Regions from separate parts of the Lysinibacillus sp. 54212 genome, predicted to be linked through region 1. Evidence: predicted binding sites of a transcription regulator. Region 1 holds the regulator's gene; the other holds the start of a gene.
The links. The regulator LexA, encoded in region 1, represses DNA repair genes until DNA is damaged. The targets are predictions, from matches to a motif close to CGAACATATGTTCG.
Positions count from the first base shown of each region.

Region 2: the regulator LexA is predicted to act here: its motif matches at 6,575-6,588, upstream of V4T18_RS02075 (malate synthase).

Region 1 is NZ_JBAFWZ010000013.1:76,786-86,037, forward strand. It holds gene tkt (transketolase) at 1-839, opposite strand, end outside; gene V4T18_RS11100 (DUF896 domain-containing protein) at 977-1,210, opposite strand; gene V4T18_RS11105 (hypothetical protein) at 1,559-1,750, shown strand; gene V4T18_RS11110 (YneB family resolvase-like protein) at 1,835-2,494, opposite strand; gene yneA (cell division suppressor protein YneA) at 2,491-2,826, opposite strand; gene lexA (transcriptional repressor LexA) at 2,998-3,618, shown strand; gene thiC (phosphomethylpyrimidine synthase ThiC) at 4,052-5,827, opposite strand; TPP riboswitch at 6,052-6,166, opposite strand; gene V4T18_RS11130 (prepilin peptidase) at 6,260-7,012, opposite strand; gene V4T18_RS11135 (potassium transporter) at 7,044-7,754, opposite strand; gene V4T18_RS11140 (PilN domain-containing protein) at 7,751-8,344, opposite strand; gene pilM (type IV pilus biogenesis protein PilM) at 8,341-9,252, opposite strand, start outside.
Region 2 is NZ_JBAFWZ010000002.1:55,582-64,833, forward strand. It holds gene V4T18_RS02030 (RidA family protein) at 1-54, opposite strand, end outside; gene V4T18_RS02035 (phosphotransferase) at 378-1,298, shown strand; gene V4T18_RS02040 (hypothetical protein) at 1,415-1,777, shown strand; gene V4T18_RS02045 (DegV family protein) at 1,960-2,811, shown strand; gene V4T18_RS02050 (cobalamin biosynthesis protein CobN) at 2,905-3,300, opposite strand; gene V4T18_RS02055 (YfiT family bacillithiol transferase) at 3,492-4,001, shown strand; gene V4T18_RS02060 (hypothetical protein) at 4,210-4,398, shown strand; gene V4T18_RS02065 (hypothetical protein) at 4,572-5,108, shown strand; gene V4T18_RS02070 (serine/threonine protein kinase) at 5,348-6,031, shown strand; gene V4T18_RS02075 (malate synthase) at 6,676-7,530, shown strand; gene splB (spore photoproduct lyase) at 7,645-8,673, opposite strand; gene V4T18_RS02085 (GNAT family N-acetyltransferase) at 8,900-9,252, shown strand, end outside.

The DNA.
Region 1 (9,252 bases):
TCGTATGCTGCTTTTGTTAATGTAACTTCATCCGTACCTAATGGAGCACCGTGTGAATCTGCTTTACCTGATTTATTTGGTGAACCGAAGCCAATTACTGTTTTAATTTCAATTAAAGTTGGTTTGCCTTTAGAAGTTTTCGCTTGCTCAATTGCATTGTTGATGGCATCAGTATCATTACCATCTCCTACGTGTAAGTAGTTCCAGCCATATGACTCAAAACGCTTTTGCACGTTTTCAGAGAATGATTTAGCTAAATCACCATCTAATGAAATATCATTTGAATCGTAAAGAACGATCAGCTTTTCTAATTGTAGGTGACCTGCTAATGAGATTGCCTCTGCCGCGACACCTTCCATTAAATCGCCATCTCCGCAAAGTGCGAATGTATAGTGGTCAACAATATCGTGGCCTGGCTTATTATATGTAGCAGCTAAATGTGCCTCCGCCATTGCCATACCAACTGTCATTGCAATCCCTTGACCTAGTGGACCAGTTGTTGCTTCTACGCCAACTGTGTGACCGTACTCTGGGTGACCTGGTGTTTTTGAGTCCCACTGACGGAAGTTTTTAATCTCTTCCATTTCAAGACCATAGCCACCTAAATGAAGTAGGCTGTATAACAGCATAGAGCCATGTCCAGCAGATAAAACGAAACGATCACGGTTATACCATGTTGGATTTTGAGGGTTATGACGTAGTTGCTTTGTCCATAGTGTGTATGCCATTGGAGCTGCACCCATTGGTAAGCCTGGGTGTCCAGAATTTGCTTTTTCGATTGCATCAATTGATAATGTTCGGATTGCGTTAATTGCTAACTGATCCACATTGTGTGTCATTTTGTGACATCCTTTCTCGTGCTAATTATTGTTCTTATATAGTGTAGTCAAGAACCTTTAAGAAAACAATGCTTTTACGGCAAATAGGTTATACTTTTTTATTAAATATGACACATTAATGCCGAAGCAAAATAAGGTTAATTCAAAAAGTTATTTTTCTGTGCTTGTTTCACTTTTTCTGGTGTTACATCATTACCAGCAGCATCAACGATTTTGACATTTTCAATTGTTTGACGCATTGAACTTCTAAATGTATCTAAATATTCTTTACGCAAAATTGAACGTTCCTTTGCCTCAGCCTCTGTTAATGTGCCCTCCTTCGCTTTTTTCGATAACTCATTAATACGAGCGATTTTTTCATTTGATAACATAGCTTTCTCACCTTTCATATTTCCAATAATACAAAGGTATGAGAAAAAGGCACATGATGCAAGTGTTAACTCTTTCAGACTAAAGACTTTCTTTCCTTTAAACAGGTTTTGAAACTTCATCCATTCCATAGTTGGGTTATTCTGTAATGGAAATAAGAATTTTAAAGTATGTCAATTTACTCTACAGTGTTAAAAAAACGTGGAAAAGGTTATTTGCCACTATGTTCGATTTTATTCAACGGATAATTCCTTTCGATAAAGCTATCGCTAGCAAACACGCCTCTATACAAGAAATATTTTTTTTAATAAACACAGCCTAATCTATAATATAGGAAAAGGAGATTCGATATGATAGATACTACGATTACAGTATTAATGGTTGTGGAAGCTGTATTTTTGTTACTAACGTTATATTTTGTTTTAAGCTATATGAAGTATTTGAAAATTGAAGATGAGAGATTAGAAAAGCAGTCCAAATTTGCAGCAATTAGTTGTTTAGCGATTGCTTTTGCCATTCCAATACTCTCTACGATTTTTTAGTCTAGGAAACACTTAAGAAGTAAGTTGTAGTAGCCCACTAAATTTATGCGGGTCTATAATTTTATGAAGAGGCGGCTATACACATTATTTTACACTGCTTTCAGTATACTCTGTATATCTCCGGTGAACGGTTGCTTTACTTACTTGAAATCCTAAGCCTTGAAGCGTGCTTGCGATTTCGTTAAACGTAAGTCCCTTTTGACGAAGCTTAACAATTTCTTCTATAGGTACTTCTATTCGTTCACGCCCTTCTGCATTTCCTCGTTCTTTTAAATTCAACTCTGGTCTATAGCCATTTTCTACTGCCCTACGCATTCCTCTACGTATTTTTGCATTGTGTAACCTCCGCTGGTATTCCTCGACAATCGCCAATATTTCTAAAAGCATTGTATCCATTTCATTTAGTGAAAGTGGACCAGCATCATTTAATGAATACACGGTAGTTTCATTTTTTTGCAATAAATGCAGGACAGCCATTCGTGCATTGCCACGTCCTAATCGTGTTTCGTCTTGCACAAATAACGTCGTAATATTCTCAGCCTTCATAAAATCAAGCATTGCTAACAGACCATCACGATCCACATCATAGCCGCTTTGCTGATCCTCGAAAACTGCTGCAACTGAAAATTGTAGATTACTAGCATAACGAGTTAATTCCTCTCGTTGCCTAATTAATGATGTTTCTTGTGTAGATTTTTCAGTGCTTACTCGGCAATATAGTACTGCCTTGTTGTTGTTTGTCATTGTTGTTCACTCGCCACTTTTACAGAATAATGATCTTCTTTTATTAAATTTGCAATATAGATTGAATGTCTTTCAACTGGGATAAGGATTTCTTGTCCTTCTACAATCGCGCCAGTTTTCATCGCATTTTCTTTTTTTACAAACGTAATCCAATCATGCGTAGACATTTTACCACGATATTGATCGGCTAACGACCATAATGTATCGCCTTGCTCAATTGTAATATTTTTATAGTGCTCGATTTTTTCGTCTGTAATAAATAAGTATAGAATAAAGACAAGAGAAGCTGCGAAAAAAAGTGCTATATAGCTATTTTGTTTTAACCATTTCATTATAAAAAACCCCTTTACGAATGTTTGTTCGGTATGTATGTTTTCATATTAGAACAAACGTTTGTTTTTGTCAACTCTTTTTCGAACCTATGTTTGCATTGTTGTTCGCATAATGTTATACTGTTCGTAATTAGATAGAAGAAACTACATAAAAATAGAGAGGTGAGCACTATGACAAAGGTATCAAAACGACAAGAAGCAATACTAGCATTTATTAAAGATGAGGTGCGAGCAAAAGGTTATCCTCCATCAGTTCGAGAGATTGGAGAGGCTGTTGGTCTTGCTTCAAGTTCAACTGTACACGGTCATTTAGCGAGGCTTGAAAGTAAGGGCTTGATTCGTCGTGATCCTACAAAACCTCGTGCAATTGAAATTTTAGATCATGATGCTGATCCGGTTAATAAACAAGAAGTGATTCACGTTCCATTAATCGGGAAAGTAACGGCTGGATCTCCAATCACAGCAATTGAAAATATTGATGAATACTTCCCACTTCCTAATACATACGGTACGAGTGAGGATCAAATTTTCATGCTAGAGATTATGGGAGAATCGATGATTGAGGCAGGCATATTAGATGGTGACTTTGTCATTGTGAAGCAGCAATCAACAGCTCATAATGGCGATATCGTCGTTGCAATGACAGAAGATGATGAGGCAACGGTAAAACGATTCTTTAAAGAGAAAACTCACTTCCGTTTACAGCCTGAAAATTCTTCAATGGATCCTATTCTAGTGAATCAAGTATCGATTTTAGGTAAAGTTGTAGGCTTATATCGAACAGTACAATAAATATAAATGGAGAAGAATACGCAAGGTTTTCTTCTCCATTTTTCATTCCTGAATATTTAAGGGTATTGATTTCATAAATACGTGAGCATTACTGCAAATTCGTGCATACTTATGTTTTTCTGCATTTCATTCCCATTCAATAGATGGTTCTTGCTTATGTAGATCAACGGAAGAAAATAGTATATGAAGATGACAATTATAGTTATTTCAATTATGGAATTAAAATTAACGAATGAACAGCATCTCTTATATGAAGTCGCTTTAATTAATTGATGGACATACGGCTTCTCCAAAATCGAATCTGTAATCGATTTTTTTAGTTTGTAATTGTAGTAGCTTTATTTTACAAAAGAGATTTTATTGATCCCCATCATAAAAAGGCGGCCGAAAATCCAGATTTTCATCTAAATTTTCGGACAGCCCTTTTCGCTAACTATTGATATATTTTGCCGCCAGATTCTTTAAATTCTTTTGCCTTTTCCTTTAAACCTTCTTCAACCGCTTTCGTTTCTTTTTCTTTGACACTATTGCGAATATCATGTGAGATTCTCATGCTACAAAATTTCGGTCCGCACATCGAGCAAAAATGGGCTACCTTTGCTCCTTCTGCAGGCAATGTTTCATCATGATACTCTATTGCTCGTTCAGGATCTAATGATAAATTGAACTGATCTCGCCAACGGAATTCAAAACGCGCTTTCGATAAGGCATCATCTCGTTTTTGCGCTCCCGGATGCCCCTTCGCTAAATCGGCTGCATGTGCGGCAATTTTATACGTAATGACCCCTTCACGTACATCGTCTCTATTTGGTAAGCCTAAATGTTCCTTCGGTGTCACATAACAAAGCATGGCCGTGCCAAACCAACCAATCATCGCAGCACCAATCGCAGATGTAATATGATCATAGCCAGGGGCAATATCCGTTGTAAGCGGCCCTAATGTGTAAAACGGTGCCTCTTCGCAAATTTCTAATTGCTTATCCATATTTTCTTTAATAAGATGCATTGGTACATGGCCTGGTCCTTCCACCATCACTTGCACATCATGCTTCCAAGCAATTTTCGTTAATTCCCCAAGCGTTTCGAGCTCTGCAAATTGTGCTGCATCATTGGCATCATGAATAGAGCCTGGGCGTAAGCCATCGCCAAGCGAAAAGGCCACATCGTACGCTTTCATAATTTCACAAATTTCTTCAAAATACGTATACAGAAAGTTTTCTTGGTGGTGCGCTAAACACCACTGTGCCATAATCGATCCGCCACGCGATACGATGCCTGTTAAACGCTCCACTGTTAATGGAATGTAACGTAGCAGGACACCAGCATGAATCGTAAAATAATCTACTCCTTGTTCTGCTTGTTCAATTAATGTATCGCGGTAAATTTCCCATGTCAGATTTTCTACGATTCCATTTACTTTTTCAAGTGCTTGGTAAATTGGCACAGTCCCAACTGGCACAGCCGCATTACGGATAATCCATTCACGTGTTGTATGAATGTTTTTTCCTGTAGACAGATCCATAATCGTATCAGCGCCCCAACGTGTAGCCCAAATCATTTTTTCTACTTCTTCTTCAATCGAAGAGGAAACCGCAGAATTCCCAATATTGGCATTCACTTTCACGTGAAAATTGCGTCCAATAATCATCGGTTCTAGCTCTGGATGGTTAATATTGCATGGAATAATCGCACGACCTCTCGCTACCTCACTCCGCACAAATTCAGGCTCCATATTTTCTCTAATTGCAATAAACTCCATCTCCGGTGTAATCATGCCTTTTTTTGCATAATGAAGTTGAGTCACATTTTTTCCTTCTTTCGCACGCAATGGTTGGCGCTTTAAGTTCGGGAAAATGTTGTGTTGAGCACGAGGATCATCCTCATTACTATAGCCATTATCTTCCGCCTTCACTTGTCGCCCTTCATACTTTTCTACATCTGCTCGTTCCTCAATCCATTTACTGCGAAGAGCCTCTAGCCCTTTTGTTATATCGATGGAAGCGTTCGGGTCGGTATAAGGTCCACTTGTATCATAAACTTGCACTGGTAGGTTTTCCTCTTCCCCTACTGTACTCGTCGTTGGACCTAGCACAATTTCTCGCATAGGTACTCTAATATCCTGTCTTGAACCAACCACATATACTTTTTTACTCCCTGGAAAGTTGGACATGATCGAAATGTTTTCTTTGTTTAATGAAGTTGATGACATAAAAAAACTCCTCCTTTATATTTGGTAAAGGACGAGATCTAGATCAATCCATTAGTAGTGGGGCAAACTAGAAAGGCACAGCGCAACTAGAATAGGTCAAGCGGATACCGCGTTTTTCAGATACCTATTCTATGAAAACGTTCCTATACAAAAAAAGCTGAATCCATTTATTAGAAACATAAACGGACCCAGCTTACGATATGTATGTAGAAGTGCTCACATATACTAAAGATTTCTAACTTCCCTACGCTGGCATGATCCAGATCAGGTCCAAAGGGTCAAGAAACTTCTAAGCGTTTCCCTCTCAGCCCAACTCATTGGACTCCCCTAGTTAACACTATTCGATTACCATTATTGTACAATATTACCACTTGAAATAAAAGGGTATTTTTTATACTATTTCGTCATTCACCGTTTTTTTCATAATTGCGATTATAGTAAACGCCAGTACCAATCGATCATTTCCTCACCATAAAAATAAACAACAATGGCAGCTATCGCGATAGAGGGCCCAAATGGTACAGGGGTTTTTCTTCCTTGCCCCCGTATTTTGAGCACAATAATGCCGATCACCATACCAATGACAGAAGCCAAAAATAGCGTGAGTAAGGTTTGCACTGTTCCTAGCACTAGGCCGATAACAAAGAACAGCTTTATATCGCCACCGCCCATGCCGCCTTTTGAAATCACGGCAATTAAAAATAGTAAACCAAAGCCGACAGCTGCCCCGACAATACTATCCCACCATGGCTGAAGTGGTGAGAAGAATCGAGCGAGCAAAATTAATGGCAGAAAAAATAATAATATCTTATCCGGTATTAACATGTACGCAAGGTCCGATACATTGATAATCACGAGCAACGAAATGAACAACAGGGCTACCGCTAGCTCAGCTGTAATACCAAGATGCCAAGTAGCGAAGGCAAATAGAAAGGCTGTTACTATTTCGGTCAAGGCATAGATTGGGGAAACTTTTGCCCCGCAGCTACGACATTTTCCTCGTAAAAATAAAAATGAAAAGACAGGTACGAGATCCGGCACCGTCAGCTGTCGATTGCAGCTAACACAATGAGATGGAGGAGAAACTATGGACTCTTTTTTAGGCACTCGTAAGCCGACTACATTATAAAATGAGCCAAATACGAGACCAAAAACTCCTGCAAATACTGTATACACAATCTCCATCTTTAACGCTCCTTACTCCTACCTGCGAATTTTATTCATAATAGAATGTAGTTACTTGAACGGTTGCTACGACAGTATCCGACTTATCCTCCGCAAACTTGTTTTCCTCACCAGATAGTTCGTATTGGATCGTATCAATATGCATGACCCGTTCAATATTTTCAATTTCCTTAATAAATTGCTGTAGCTTTTTGTAATTTGGAGATGCAACTTCCATATTAAATGTCACGAGCTTTAACGAGCCCGGCAATGAATCGGCAGCAATCGTTGAAACGGGTGTAGTATCTTCCTCTGGAGTCGTTTCTGCATTGGCTTCTGTATCAGTTTGAGTTGCATCCTGCCCTTCTGTTTCCTCTGCTGAAGGCACATGAGGATCCTGTAGCCCTGAATCTGAAACGAGCGAATCGTAATTATTAAACTCTACTTTTAGGATACGTGAGCCAGTTACAAATTCTATTTCTTCAATATTTAACAGCAGCTCATCAATCGCGCGTGTTTCAGGAACCTTTTTTCGCAGATCAAATTCATTTGTCTCGTTGTTAGATCTCTGCTCCTTTACAGCTGCGATGCTTTCCTCAAGTGCAGCCATTTCCATCTTCAAATTATTGACAGACGATTCCATACTTTCTACTTCATCCTGCTTAGGAAGCACAACATAATAGTATACGGCAAAAAGAAGAGCAAAGATTAATGCTGTTAATAATAGCACTGGTGAGCTTTTACTGTTCGAGAATGATTTCATCGAATTCCACCTCCAACAGCAACAAAGGCTATATCAATCATTAGCATAACCTCGACAGAATATCGTGGAACCTCGTTAAACTTCACTTCTTCGCTCTCTCCCTCTTCTGCAGGATCCAATTCAAAGTTTTCAATTGTTCCCACCTGCGAATCAATAAAGTACGGGCTATTTTCTAATCGACTTACGTACGTTGAGACCTCGTTTAACGTTTCAAAATCAACCTTGATTGTCACACTCGATTCACCAAACTCGTATTCTCGTAAATACGTATTTTCCGGTAGCAGACCCTGTGTTTCATCAATAAGTGGAGAAACTGGATAGGAGACAAGTTCTACAAAGGCAACCGATTCCTCGAGTGAGCCCTGATTCATCGTTTGCAAGGCTGATAATTCCGCCTCTAACTTAATTCGTTTTTCCTCTAGCTCTGCTTGTTCACTCGTTAAATCCGACAAATTCGACTTTGCACTAACATACATCCATGAGAGGACTACTAAGCCTAACAGTACAACAATTCCAAGGAGAACATAGAGTAACTTGGAGCTCGTCTCCCCTTTTTCAAGCTTAGGCATGAGGTTAATATCTGGAATCATTCGTTAACCCCCTTCAATGCCAGCCCTAACAATGAGGCATGCTTAGCCTTACAATTCGGAAAGCGCTGCGAAACAACACTATCATCCACTAGCTTTACAGGTGTTACTAAATTTTCACTCAAAAAGTCTGCAATGCTTTGAAGTAAGGGATTATCGCCTAGCACAACAATTTCATCCACCGATTTTTCGCCCTTATGTAAGGAGAATTTAAAAAAATTCATCATGCGATCAATTTCTAGCACTTGATCGGTAATCATCGCTCGGTAATCATCTAGCTCTCCATTATACGTAAATGTAACGTCACCTTCTGTAGCCATATGATCCTGCCAGTTTTCTAGATTTGTTTCAATCGATTGGAAGCGTAAAAATTCCACATTTCCTTTTGAATAAATGCAAATTGATAGCTCATTGATCGACCAATCTGTTATTAAATACGTTTTATGGCTATCTAGTAGATTAATATGCTCGAGTAATCGCAAATTACAAAGCGCCCGAATATCTGCAACTTGAGGCTGTAAATGACAGTCTAGTAGCAGGCCAATTAATTTCGTCACCTCATCTGGTGGGGCAGCAAACAGCACAGCCTGCCCGTCCCCCTCCTGATGATCATACACATCTAGGAGCGGCTCCTGGAATGGCAAATGAATCGACTGCCCAATCTCCATCTGCACATACTCCTTCAACGCCTTCCCCGTCAACTGGGCAGGATGATCAAAGGTTTTTAATAGCACAGAAGTGTCAGGAACAAACAAACGAACATTTTGCTTCTTCCCACCCCATTTTGCAACATTGCTCTTTACAATCTCAAACAAGGTCAGCTCATCAACAACCGCTCCATCCTGTACAACACCTTTCGGCAACGGCAGCTCATAAATCACAGGTTGCTCCAACTTCTGCCCCTTTGACAC
Region 2 (9,252 bases), on a different contig from region 1:
GTCGCCCACTGGATTCGGCATTAGCTTAGGGTTTTTTCTAATAATGTTTTTCATAATATTACCTCACTCATTATAAATTTTCTGCATCTCTTCTAAAAAAAGGCAGACTCCACCAATTTCTATTTTTCTAAAAGAAAACTGCAGTTGAGTACCCATAGCCCATAGATAAAAGCATAAGTATTCTCTTTTTCATGGTATAGACACTCCCTTTCTTTATTGTGTAAGTGGAAACGGCATTATAAAATTGGTAATATTTTATAGATTGATGTTACCATACTAGAGTACATAATTGAACAGTTTGAAGACGATAGCATCAACAGCAGGTTTTACTTGAAGATTGTTGAGCTTTATATAATAACGATAGGTGGCTAAAAATAATGAATGGAAAAGAGATATTGAATAGATTTGGATTTACAGCTGCAGAAGAGCCTGTAAGCATTTATCCATATTCTCCAGTGTATCGAGTGAAATATGGTGCTAAGGATGTTGTTGTAAAACGTACGCAAAGTAGAGTAAAGAATGTAATAGCGTATACCCATATGCTAAAGGATAAAGGGGTAAATGTTGTAACACCTGTTAAGTTACAAGCCGATAATCCACAAAAATTTGAGGATACAAATTATGTTGTTTATCGGTTTATAGAGGGCGAGAAATACTCTGGCAAAGAAAAAGAAATCTACGAAGCTGGAAAAATGCTGGGACAAATTCATAGTTTTTCCCCTCCTTCAAATGTATACCATCTTCTTGAATACGATGTGTACGATTTTAATCAAAGTGAAGTAGAAGAGAGTATGGCGGCAATTATAGAGCATGCAGACAAAGCCGGAGTTGCAATTGATCCAAGGTTAAAAACAAAGCTACTTGAAAGTGTTGAGCGTCAACAGGAAATTTACGATGCAGGCTTACCCCATGTTGCAACGCCACATGATTATAAAGCGAATAATTTAGTGTTAATCCCTGAACCATATTTAATTGATCCTGATAATGCTGCTTGGGTACCAAGAATCTTTGACCTAGCACTGGCATTACTACTATTTCATAATGAGCACGAAGAAGCCCCAAACCGAGTTTTTACAATAGATGAATGGGAATTATTTTTATCAGGGTATGGGGAATATATTGTATTAACCGATCATGAAAAAGCCTATTGGAAAAAGGCAAAACAACACGTTTTTCTCGATGAAGTAATGTGGTTAATGGCTGAGTATGAAGAGGATTGGCAAAATGCTTCTCAACAAAAGTTATTTAACAGCTTGATCCATGTTGTGATTGATAGCGCTGGCTATAAACTAATATAAGAAGTTTGAAAAAAAGCTCACTATAGTTTATATCATGCTTATTGATTTTGTTGAAGTTATTGAACTAACGGGGCAGGTTTGTTGAAGAATGAAGACTACGGAAAGGGTGGGGGTAAATGGTAGTAATTAAGAGGAAGAAGAGAATTGGAAAAGTGAAAATTATTATTATCTTGGGCGTATTATTATTTATTTTTCTTTATAATTACTATGCCTCAACTACCTATTTCGGAACAATAGAAATTAGAGAATTAAAACAAGATAATAATGAATATGTTGTCGTTGTAGAAGGATACTTTGGCGTTAAAGAATCTAATTTTAACGAAAAAGATACATTTAGCATAGTTGAAAACGAAGAATACAGAGAGGGGAATATTACTGAAATTTGGAATGACTTATCAGAAGATAAATCAGTTTTCGTACGCTTAAAGGTTTATGAGAATCGTAATGATTTTACTTTAGAAAGAATCTATCTTGATTAAGTAGTTTATCGATCGGGTGCACTAGTTGAACAATTAATAGTAGTTGATGAATAACATGCCACACATAGTGGATTAGTTTTCTGAATATTCCGATGTATAATTCCACCTTTTAGTGTATATTTAAAATAAATACTAATAATTAAGTACACAGGAACGGCTGTGGCACTTGGAAGGGATGTACAATGAGAAGGATTATTTTTTCGACAGAGAGTGGAGCGGATTTACCGAAAGACCTGGTTGAAAAATATCAAATTAGGGTCGTACCGATGCACGTCATCATGGATGGGAAGGATTACTTAGACGGTGAGCTATCTGTAGAGGAAGTTTTTGAGTATCATAGTCGTACCAAGAAAATACCATCAACAGCCGCAACGAATGTACATGAGTATCAGGATTTATTTACACAAATTAGAGTGGATTTTCCTGATAGCATCATTATTCATATTGGTTATACGTCAAAGGCATCAGCTTCGTTTCAAAGTGCGTTAATTGCTGCAGAAGATTTTGAAGATATTTACCTCATTGATACGCTCAACGTGACAGGTGGATTAGCCGCAATCGTGATATATGCGGCCACTCTACTTGAGGAAGAACCGACAATTGACCATAATCTCTTAATAGAAAAAATAGAATCAGTGGTTCCAAAAACTAGGCTAGCTTTCATTCCTGGCAGTTTAGACTTTCTAAAAGCGGGTGGACGTGTAAGTAACATTGCTTATATTGGCGGGTCATTGTTAAAAATAAAGCCGTGCATCGAATTACAAGAAGGGAAGCTTGTATCAACAAAAAAATATCGTGGGAATATGAACATAGTGGCGGAAAAACTCATGCGAGATTACTTACACGAATACGATATTGATCGAAAACAGCTGTATTTAATTTACTCGATCGGACTTGATGAAAGTATTAAGAGACGAATAGATGAAATCGCAAAGGAAGCAGGTTTCGAAAATGTAATGTGGATGAGGGCAGGTGCGATGATTTCCACACATGCTGGACCTGGGGGCTTTGGCATTGCAGGGGTAGAATATTAATGTACTCAAGCTCAGTGTCGGAAAGTTATTCTAATGGGAAGTATAGTTGAACAAAGATGAGTAGGAATCAGAAAAATTGCAGACTGATTCCTATTATTTTTCTACGTGGAGGGATTCAATAATTTTAGTAACTGGTAAATAATGCACTGTACATTCATAAGTTCCATCCCGCAAATGATTGTATGTATCACCTTTTATTTGATAGACATTCTCGTCTATTTCAACCGTAGTCGTTGCAATACTTTTTCCGTTATCATTAAACTCAATAAAACAATTCCCTTCCGTCTTTTCTACTTCTCCAGCTTGCAATTTAATAAAGTCAAATCCATAAATACCAGAAACAAATCCTGTTAATAGCAACAGGAAGAATAAAGCTATGACATTTCCGCCCGTTGCCCTTTTCCGCTTTATAAGACTGACCAAATAAATTATCGTTACAATAAATAAAATTAAAAAGATAATAAGAGTACTATAAAAAGCTATTAACATCAATGTCCCGCCTTGTTAAATGAATGAATAACTATAAGTACGTTTTGGAAAGAGAAGGGTTTCATAAGGCAACTAGGAGAATAAAATCTTGTAGTTTTTTGTTGAAAGTTTACAACGACTTAGCCCATTGCTATATTAAAAGTTAATACCAATGAATTGGTAAATACTGAGTCGGGAAAAGGGGTTTGGAAATGGATGTTAAATTCCCAATTGGAGAATTGCAAGTTCCTGAAGAAGTTACACTTGAACATGTTCAAGAATGGTTAAAGCAGATCGAAACATACAAGGTTCGATTAAGAGAAACGGTTGATTCTTTAAGGGATGAGGAATTAAGCAAAACGTATCGTGAAGGTGCATGGACTGTTCGTCAGCTTGTACATCACATTGCAGATTCTCAGTTGACAATGTATCAACGTTTGAAGCTCGCTTTAACAGATGACAATCCAACAGTTCCAGCTTTCGATGAAGAAAAGTGGGCTGTTCAACGGGATACAGAGCTTCCGGTTGAAAGCTCTATTAAAATTCTTGAAGGCGTAAATGAGCGTATCGTATCTTTAGGACACAGTTTAACTGAAGAGGATCTGGACCGAGCATTTACTCACCAAGTAAACGGCAAAATAAAAGTTTCATCAAAGATTGCAAAGCTCGCTTGGCACGAAGAGCATCACTTAGCTCATATAAAATTGGCATTATCAAAATGATTCAATATACAAAACTAGCCTCATAATTTCTTTAAGATGAGTTACCATCCATTCTATATCATCCCCTCAACACGCATTACTTTTTGAAACGGCTGTGTAGTTGGAGTTAGTATTAAAAATTTAGAGAACAAATTCCTGTTAGAGGAATTCGTTCTTTTTTTGTCAGAATAGATTTAATAAATTTAAAAGAGTGTGAGGAGGTAGTAATATGAAGGCCGAGGAAGTATGGGGAAGTTTATTAGATGAATGTAAAGATAGTCCGATGACACTCCAAACTAAGACAGGGTTACATTTTAATTTAAAATCAAACGGGAATCGATTAATTGTAACAAGATCAGAAATAGAGCCCTCATGTAAAATCAAAATGCCACGACCGATTTATAAAGATAAATTTTAAAAAGTATTTCCCTATTATGAAAGACTTAGAGCTGGAGAAACAGGATTGAGCGCTGAAATACGTGCTAATACTAGAAATAGCGTGTACATTATGGCTGCAATTGCCTTAAAAATGACGAATGTTATTCACATATAGGAAAAAGGGATAATAAACTACAAAAGGGGAAATGTGAAATGAAAAATTTTTTTATAATTATGACCATGCTTTTGTTAGTTGTATTTGCTACTCATTACTCTTTAAAGCCCGATATAATCGATGATAATATAGATATTGTTTATGAATTGAAAAATGATACCGATGCTAAAAAAAATATACAATTACAATTAAACATAAATAATATTGAAAGAATAGATTTTGACGAAAATAATTTTTATCATGTTTATATTTTCTTACCTCATACAATAGAATCTACAATGATGAACTATCCTGATAGTCAAGATAATGATTATCATATAGGAATGGATTATCGCACATATGATATTGCGGTAGATACGTTAAAAGAACAGAATGTGAATATAGTAGACAAAAGTAAATCCAGTACAGTAGACGGATTTTTTTATTACGGCAAAAAGTCTTCGGTAGAGCTCAATTATTATTATATCCCGAATGCAGATAATAATGAAAAAGGTTATATTGTCTTTTCTTATTATGGAAAGAAATTATGGAAAGACTTAAGCTGGGCTAAAGTATATCCGATCACATTGCAATAATATGAAGGCGATAATTTCTATTAGAGTAGTAGAATTCATACATAAATTTTCTAAGAACAAACGCGAAATTTTAAGTGAAGTGAGGGGCGGGAGTGTGGCTGATGGTATTCGCCTAGTGCAACGATTCGAATAATGGCTTTATTTACTTTCCAACTCATATTTAAGGTATTTTTGATTAAATTATATTAAAATAATTGGATAGTGCAGTGTTCTTCAATGTGAATAAAGGGAGAGATTATATGGGAAATGATTGGGATATAGCTATAAGCTCTCTTTCAAAAATTAAAGTTTTTTCAAATCCAAATAATGAGCCGGTAACTATAATTGGCGAAGCGGATGATTTGAAGTGTATAGGGGTCGGGACAGATGCGGCCGTTTTTCAGTCTCTTTCAGCCCCAGCCTATGCATTTAAATTATATGCCGAGGATAAAAGAAACAAAGTAAAAATTGAAGCGAATGTTTATCAGGTTTTAGGCGATTCACCTTTCTTTTCAACATGTTTTGCTTCTTACGACGAATTCCTCGTTTTAAGCTACGAAGAAGGGATCACGCTCTTTGACTGCATTCTACAAGGTGTTCACATTCCGGAGCAGGTTGTAAAGGATGTGGAGGCAGCAAGAAAATATGTTCGGAATAAAGGCCTGAACCCACGAGATATTCATTTGAAAAATATTTTACTACAAAACGGTAGAGCAAAAATACTCGATATCTCTGAATATATACGAGCAGGAAATGATAACCGATGGGAATATTTAAAAAAGGGATATGAGCAATACTATCATTTAATAGATGGAGATTCTGTTCCGTTTTGGTTAGTAGAAACGATTCGAAAGTGGTATAACCTATGGGGGAAGAAATCCTCTTCATATGAAGAGTTTACAAAATTGATTTTTAACAGGCTGTATAAAAAAATAGATAAATAAACAGCAGTAGACGATTATAGAACATTTTTAAGAACGGCTGGGACATAAGTAAAGATTTTATAGAAATCGAGGAACACCTATAGTAAGAATTCGCTACTTCATAAATTGATTATAGAGAAGGGGCGACTCCTGGGGGAACAGCACGACGCCTGAGACTACAGGCTCAGGCCGTGCCCCCGGAAAGCGTCCCCGGAACGGAAATCAATTTTCTCCATACTAAGAAAACACCATTTTTCTCAACGAGAAAAATGGTGTTTTCGGGTTTTGTCCCAGCATGTTTATTTTTATTCAATGGAGTAGGTCCGTTGCATAGTAAGCTAAAAAGCGAAATGAGAATGAAAATGAAACGGGTTGAAAAGGATAAAACTAAATTTTACCTTGTGATAAATTATGTTGTCAATAAGAAATTTGATAAAATTTTTAAAAATGTTATAATAGTCTTACAATTGTTTTTTTCTAATCGTATTTCGAAGTTCGCTTTACATTTTTGTAGATAGAATTTGGATACGTTTTTTTATATCTTTTTTAATCGAGAAAATAAATCAAACAGTTGTGTGAGCTTTAAAAGAGAGCCGATTGAATAAATTTTTCAACTAACGATCTATTAGGAACTGAGTACTTATTCTATAAGGAGGACTAGAATAATGAATCTAATCAATAAGAAAGTTACACACAAGCTTTTTGGTGTAGGAAGTATAGTGAATCAAAATGACTCTAGTATTGAAATAAATTTCGCCTCGGAAAATAAAAAATTTATTTTCCCTGATGTTTTTGGAAAGCACTTAAAGCTACATGATAAAAGTGATGCACATTTACTTGAAAAAATTTTACAAAAGAAGGAACAAGAACGAAAGGAGGAAGAACGGAAGAAGGAAGAAGAATTAAAGCAACAGCGAATAAACCTGGAACTTCGTTTAGAACACGAAAAACTGATGAACAATCATAAGCTTCATCCAGAATCACAAATGGTTTTTTGGTGTGACAAAGACGAACAGACGAGATCTTTTTCAGAGTGGAAGGTTTTTTCAGGCGTTATTAAAAGTGGTAATAGCAACGGGAAACCAAAAAAACCAACCCGTTTGCATCAAAATAGCGCAGTCCTGTTAACAGCGATTGATGCTGGCATGCCTGAAAAAGACAGACGTATTTTAGGTGTCTACATGGTGAATGAGGAGTTTATCGGTAAGCTTTGTGAGGATGGGTATATTCCTGCGCATTCAAAATTCAAAATACAGCTTACAGAACAAGAAGCAGATAGGCTGCTTTTCTGGAACTACTATAGTAATGAAAGGTCACCTGACAAAATGACATGGAATACAGGTAAATACCGCTATTTTGATAATTTATGGATGGCTCAAATCCTACTTGATATCGTTTCGTTAAAAAGTGAAACACAGGAACAGGAGCTAGCACAACAATTTTTCAAGCATTATTGTAAAATGAATGCCATAAATGATCAAGAGTTACCAAAGCCTAATGGCACATTATTGCGTATTTAGACGTTAGATAAAAAATCTAAGTTAAAATAAAAAGCAGACGGTCAACTAGAAGTGCTAGCAACGCTCCTCTAATTTGCCGTCTGCTTTTCAGGTTATTTAACGGATTTATAGGACTCACGTAAAGTATTCGAGCTTCGCATTTGGAAAGAATTTCTCCATATAGCTGTATAGCCTCTCCTTCATTTCGTTCTCTTCTTCTTTCTGATAAATATACTTACCAATCCCGTACTTGCCCCACTTAAGACGTCTTGAAGATTCATCTAACTGTAACTTAGTCTTTGGATAGTTTTTCTCAATCACATTTTTTGCCGTCTTCGTAAATCGGTGCTGTATGAATTCAAAGGTGATATCATCCCGAGCATCGTGCGGTAACTCTGCGTCCAAGCGCTCAAACATATTATAGTAGCCCTCTTGCCAGCCTTCATGCAAATAAATCGGGGCGACGATAAATCCAAGTGGATACCCTGCTCTTGCAACTTTCCCAGCTGCTTCAATTCGTTTCGCTAAAGGTGAAGTTCCTGGCTCAAAGTTTTTAATCACATAGTCAGCGTTAATACTAAATCGAAATCTTGTGTGACCGTTATGCTTAGCATCGAGCAAGTGATCGACATGATGAAATTTTGTGACAAACCGCAATCTTCCTAATTCTGTTTGGCCAAAATGTTCAATAGCCTTTTTTAATGAGTGGGTTAAATGGTCAATCCCAACAATATCAGATGTACAAGCTGCTTCAAAACGCGTAATTTCAGGGGCACGTTCTTCGATATAGGAATCTGCCGCTTCAAAAATTTCATCGACATTCACATATGTACGAAGATAAGGCTTACTCCCCATAGTTGTTTGCAAATAACAATAATGACAATGTCCCATGCATCCGGTTGCTAGTGGAATGGCATATTCTGCGGATGGCTTCGACGTATCAAACTTTAGTGTTTTACGAATGCCCACGACGAGCGTGGACTTTGCAATCCGGTACTTTTGCAAATCATTGTCTCCAGGCAGGTTTCGTATTTGATTATGAGAGGTAGTATAGCGAATCTCGATACCTAACCCTTCAAATTTTTCTTTCAGTTCTATACCTAATGGATACTCCAACGCTTTTGGTTCAAAATAAACAAGTTGAGGCATAAATGGTTTCGTCATGATCTTCTCCAATCGAATAAAATTACAGCATCATTTTTATTGTCGTTGAAATTAGCTTGTCTAAAGAAGTGAAATTTATGTTGTGGAATATCATGGTGCAATTATTTTTAACGAAAAATTCGTTAAAGGCTTACATACAAGTGGTTAAAAAGTTAAGATGAGTTTGGTAAAATATAGTATATAGCTTCTAGGAACGATAATTAGGGTGAAGGAAGGAGACAATAGAATGATTTGTGAGTTACAGCAAAGTGATTTTCATAAATGTTTAAGAATCATAAATGAACAAGGACAACTAGAAGCTAAAGCAATCATTTCAGGAGTCAATCCTGGGCGTATATTTGTAGATGATGAGGCTACACCCCAAACAGGACTTATTTGGTTAGGGAATAATGATGGCTTTATATTTATTGGGGATGAAAGTAATGAGCGGTTTATCAAAGATATCAATGCTTATATTGACGATAGAATAGCACCGGAAGCAAAGAAAGTTAGTCTAAAGTGGTTTGAAGGGGTAGGCAATCATGAGAAATGGAATAACACGATCCAATCGATATTTAAACATCGTGAATTAGGAAGCTG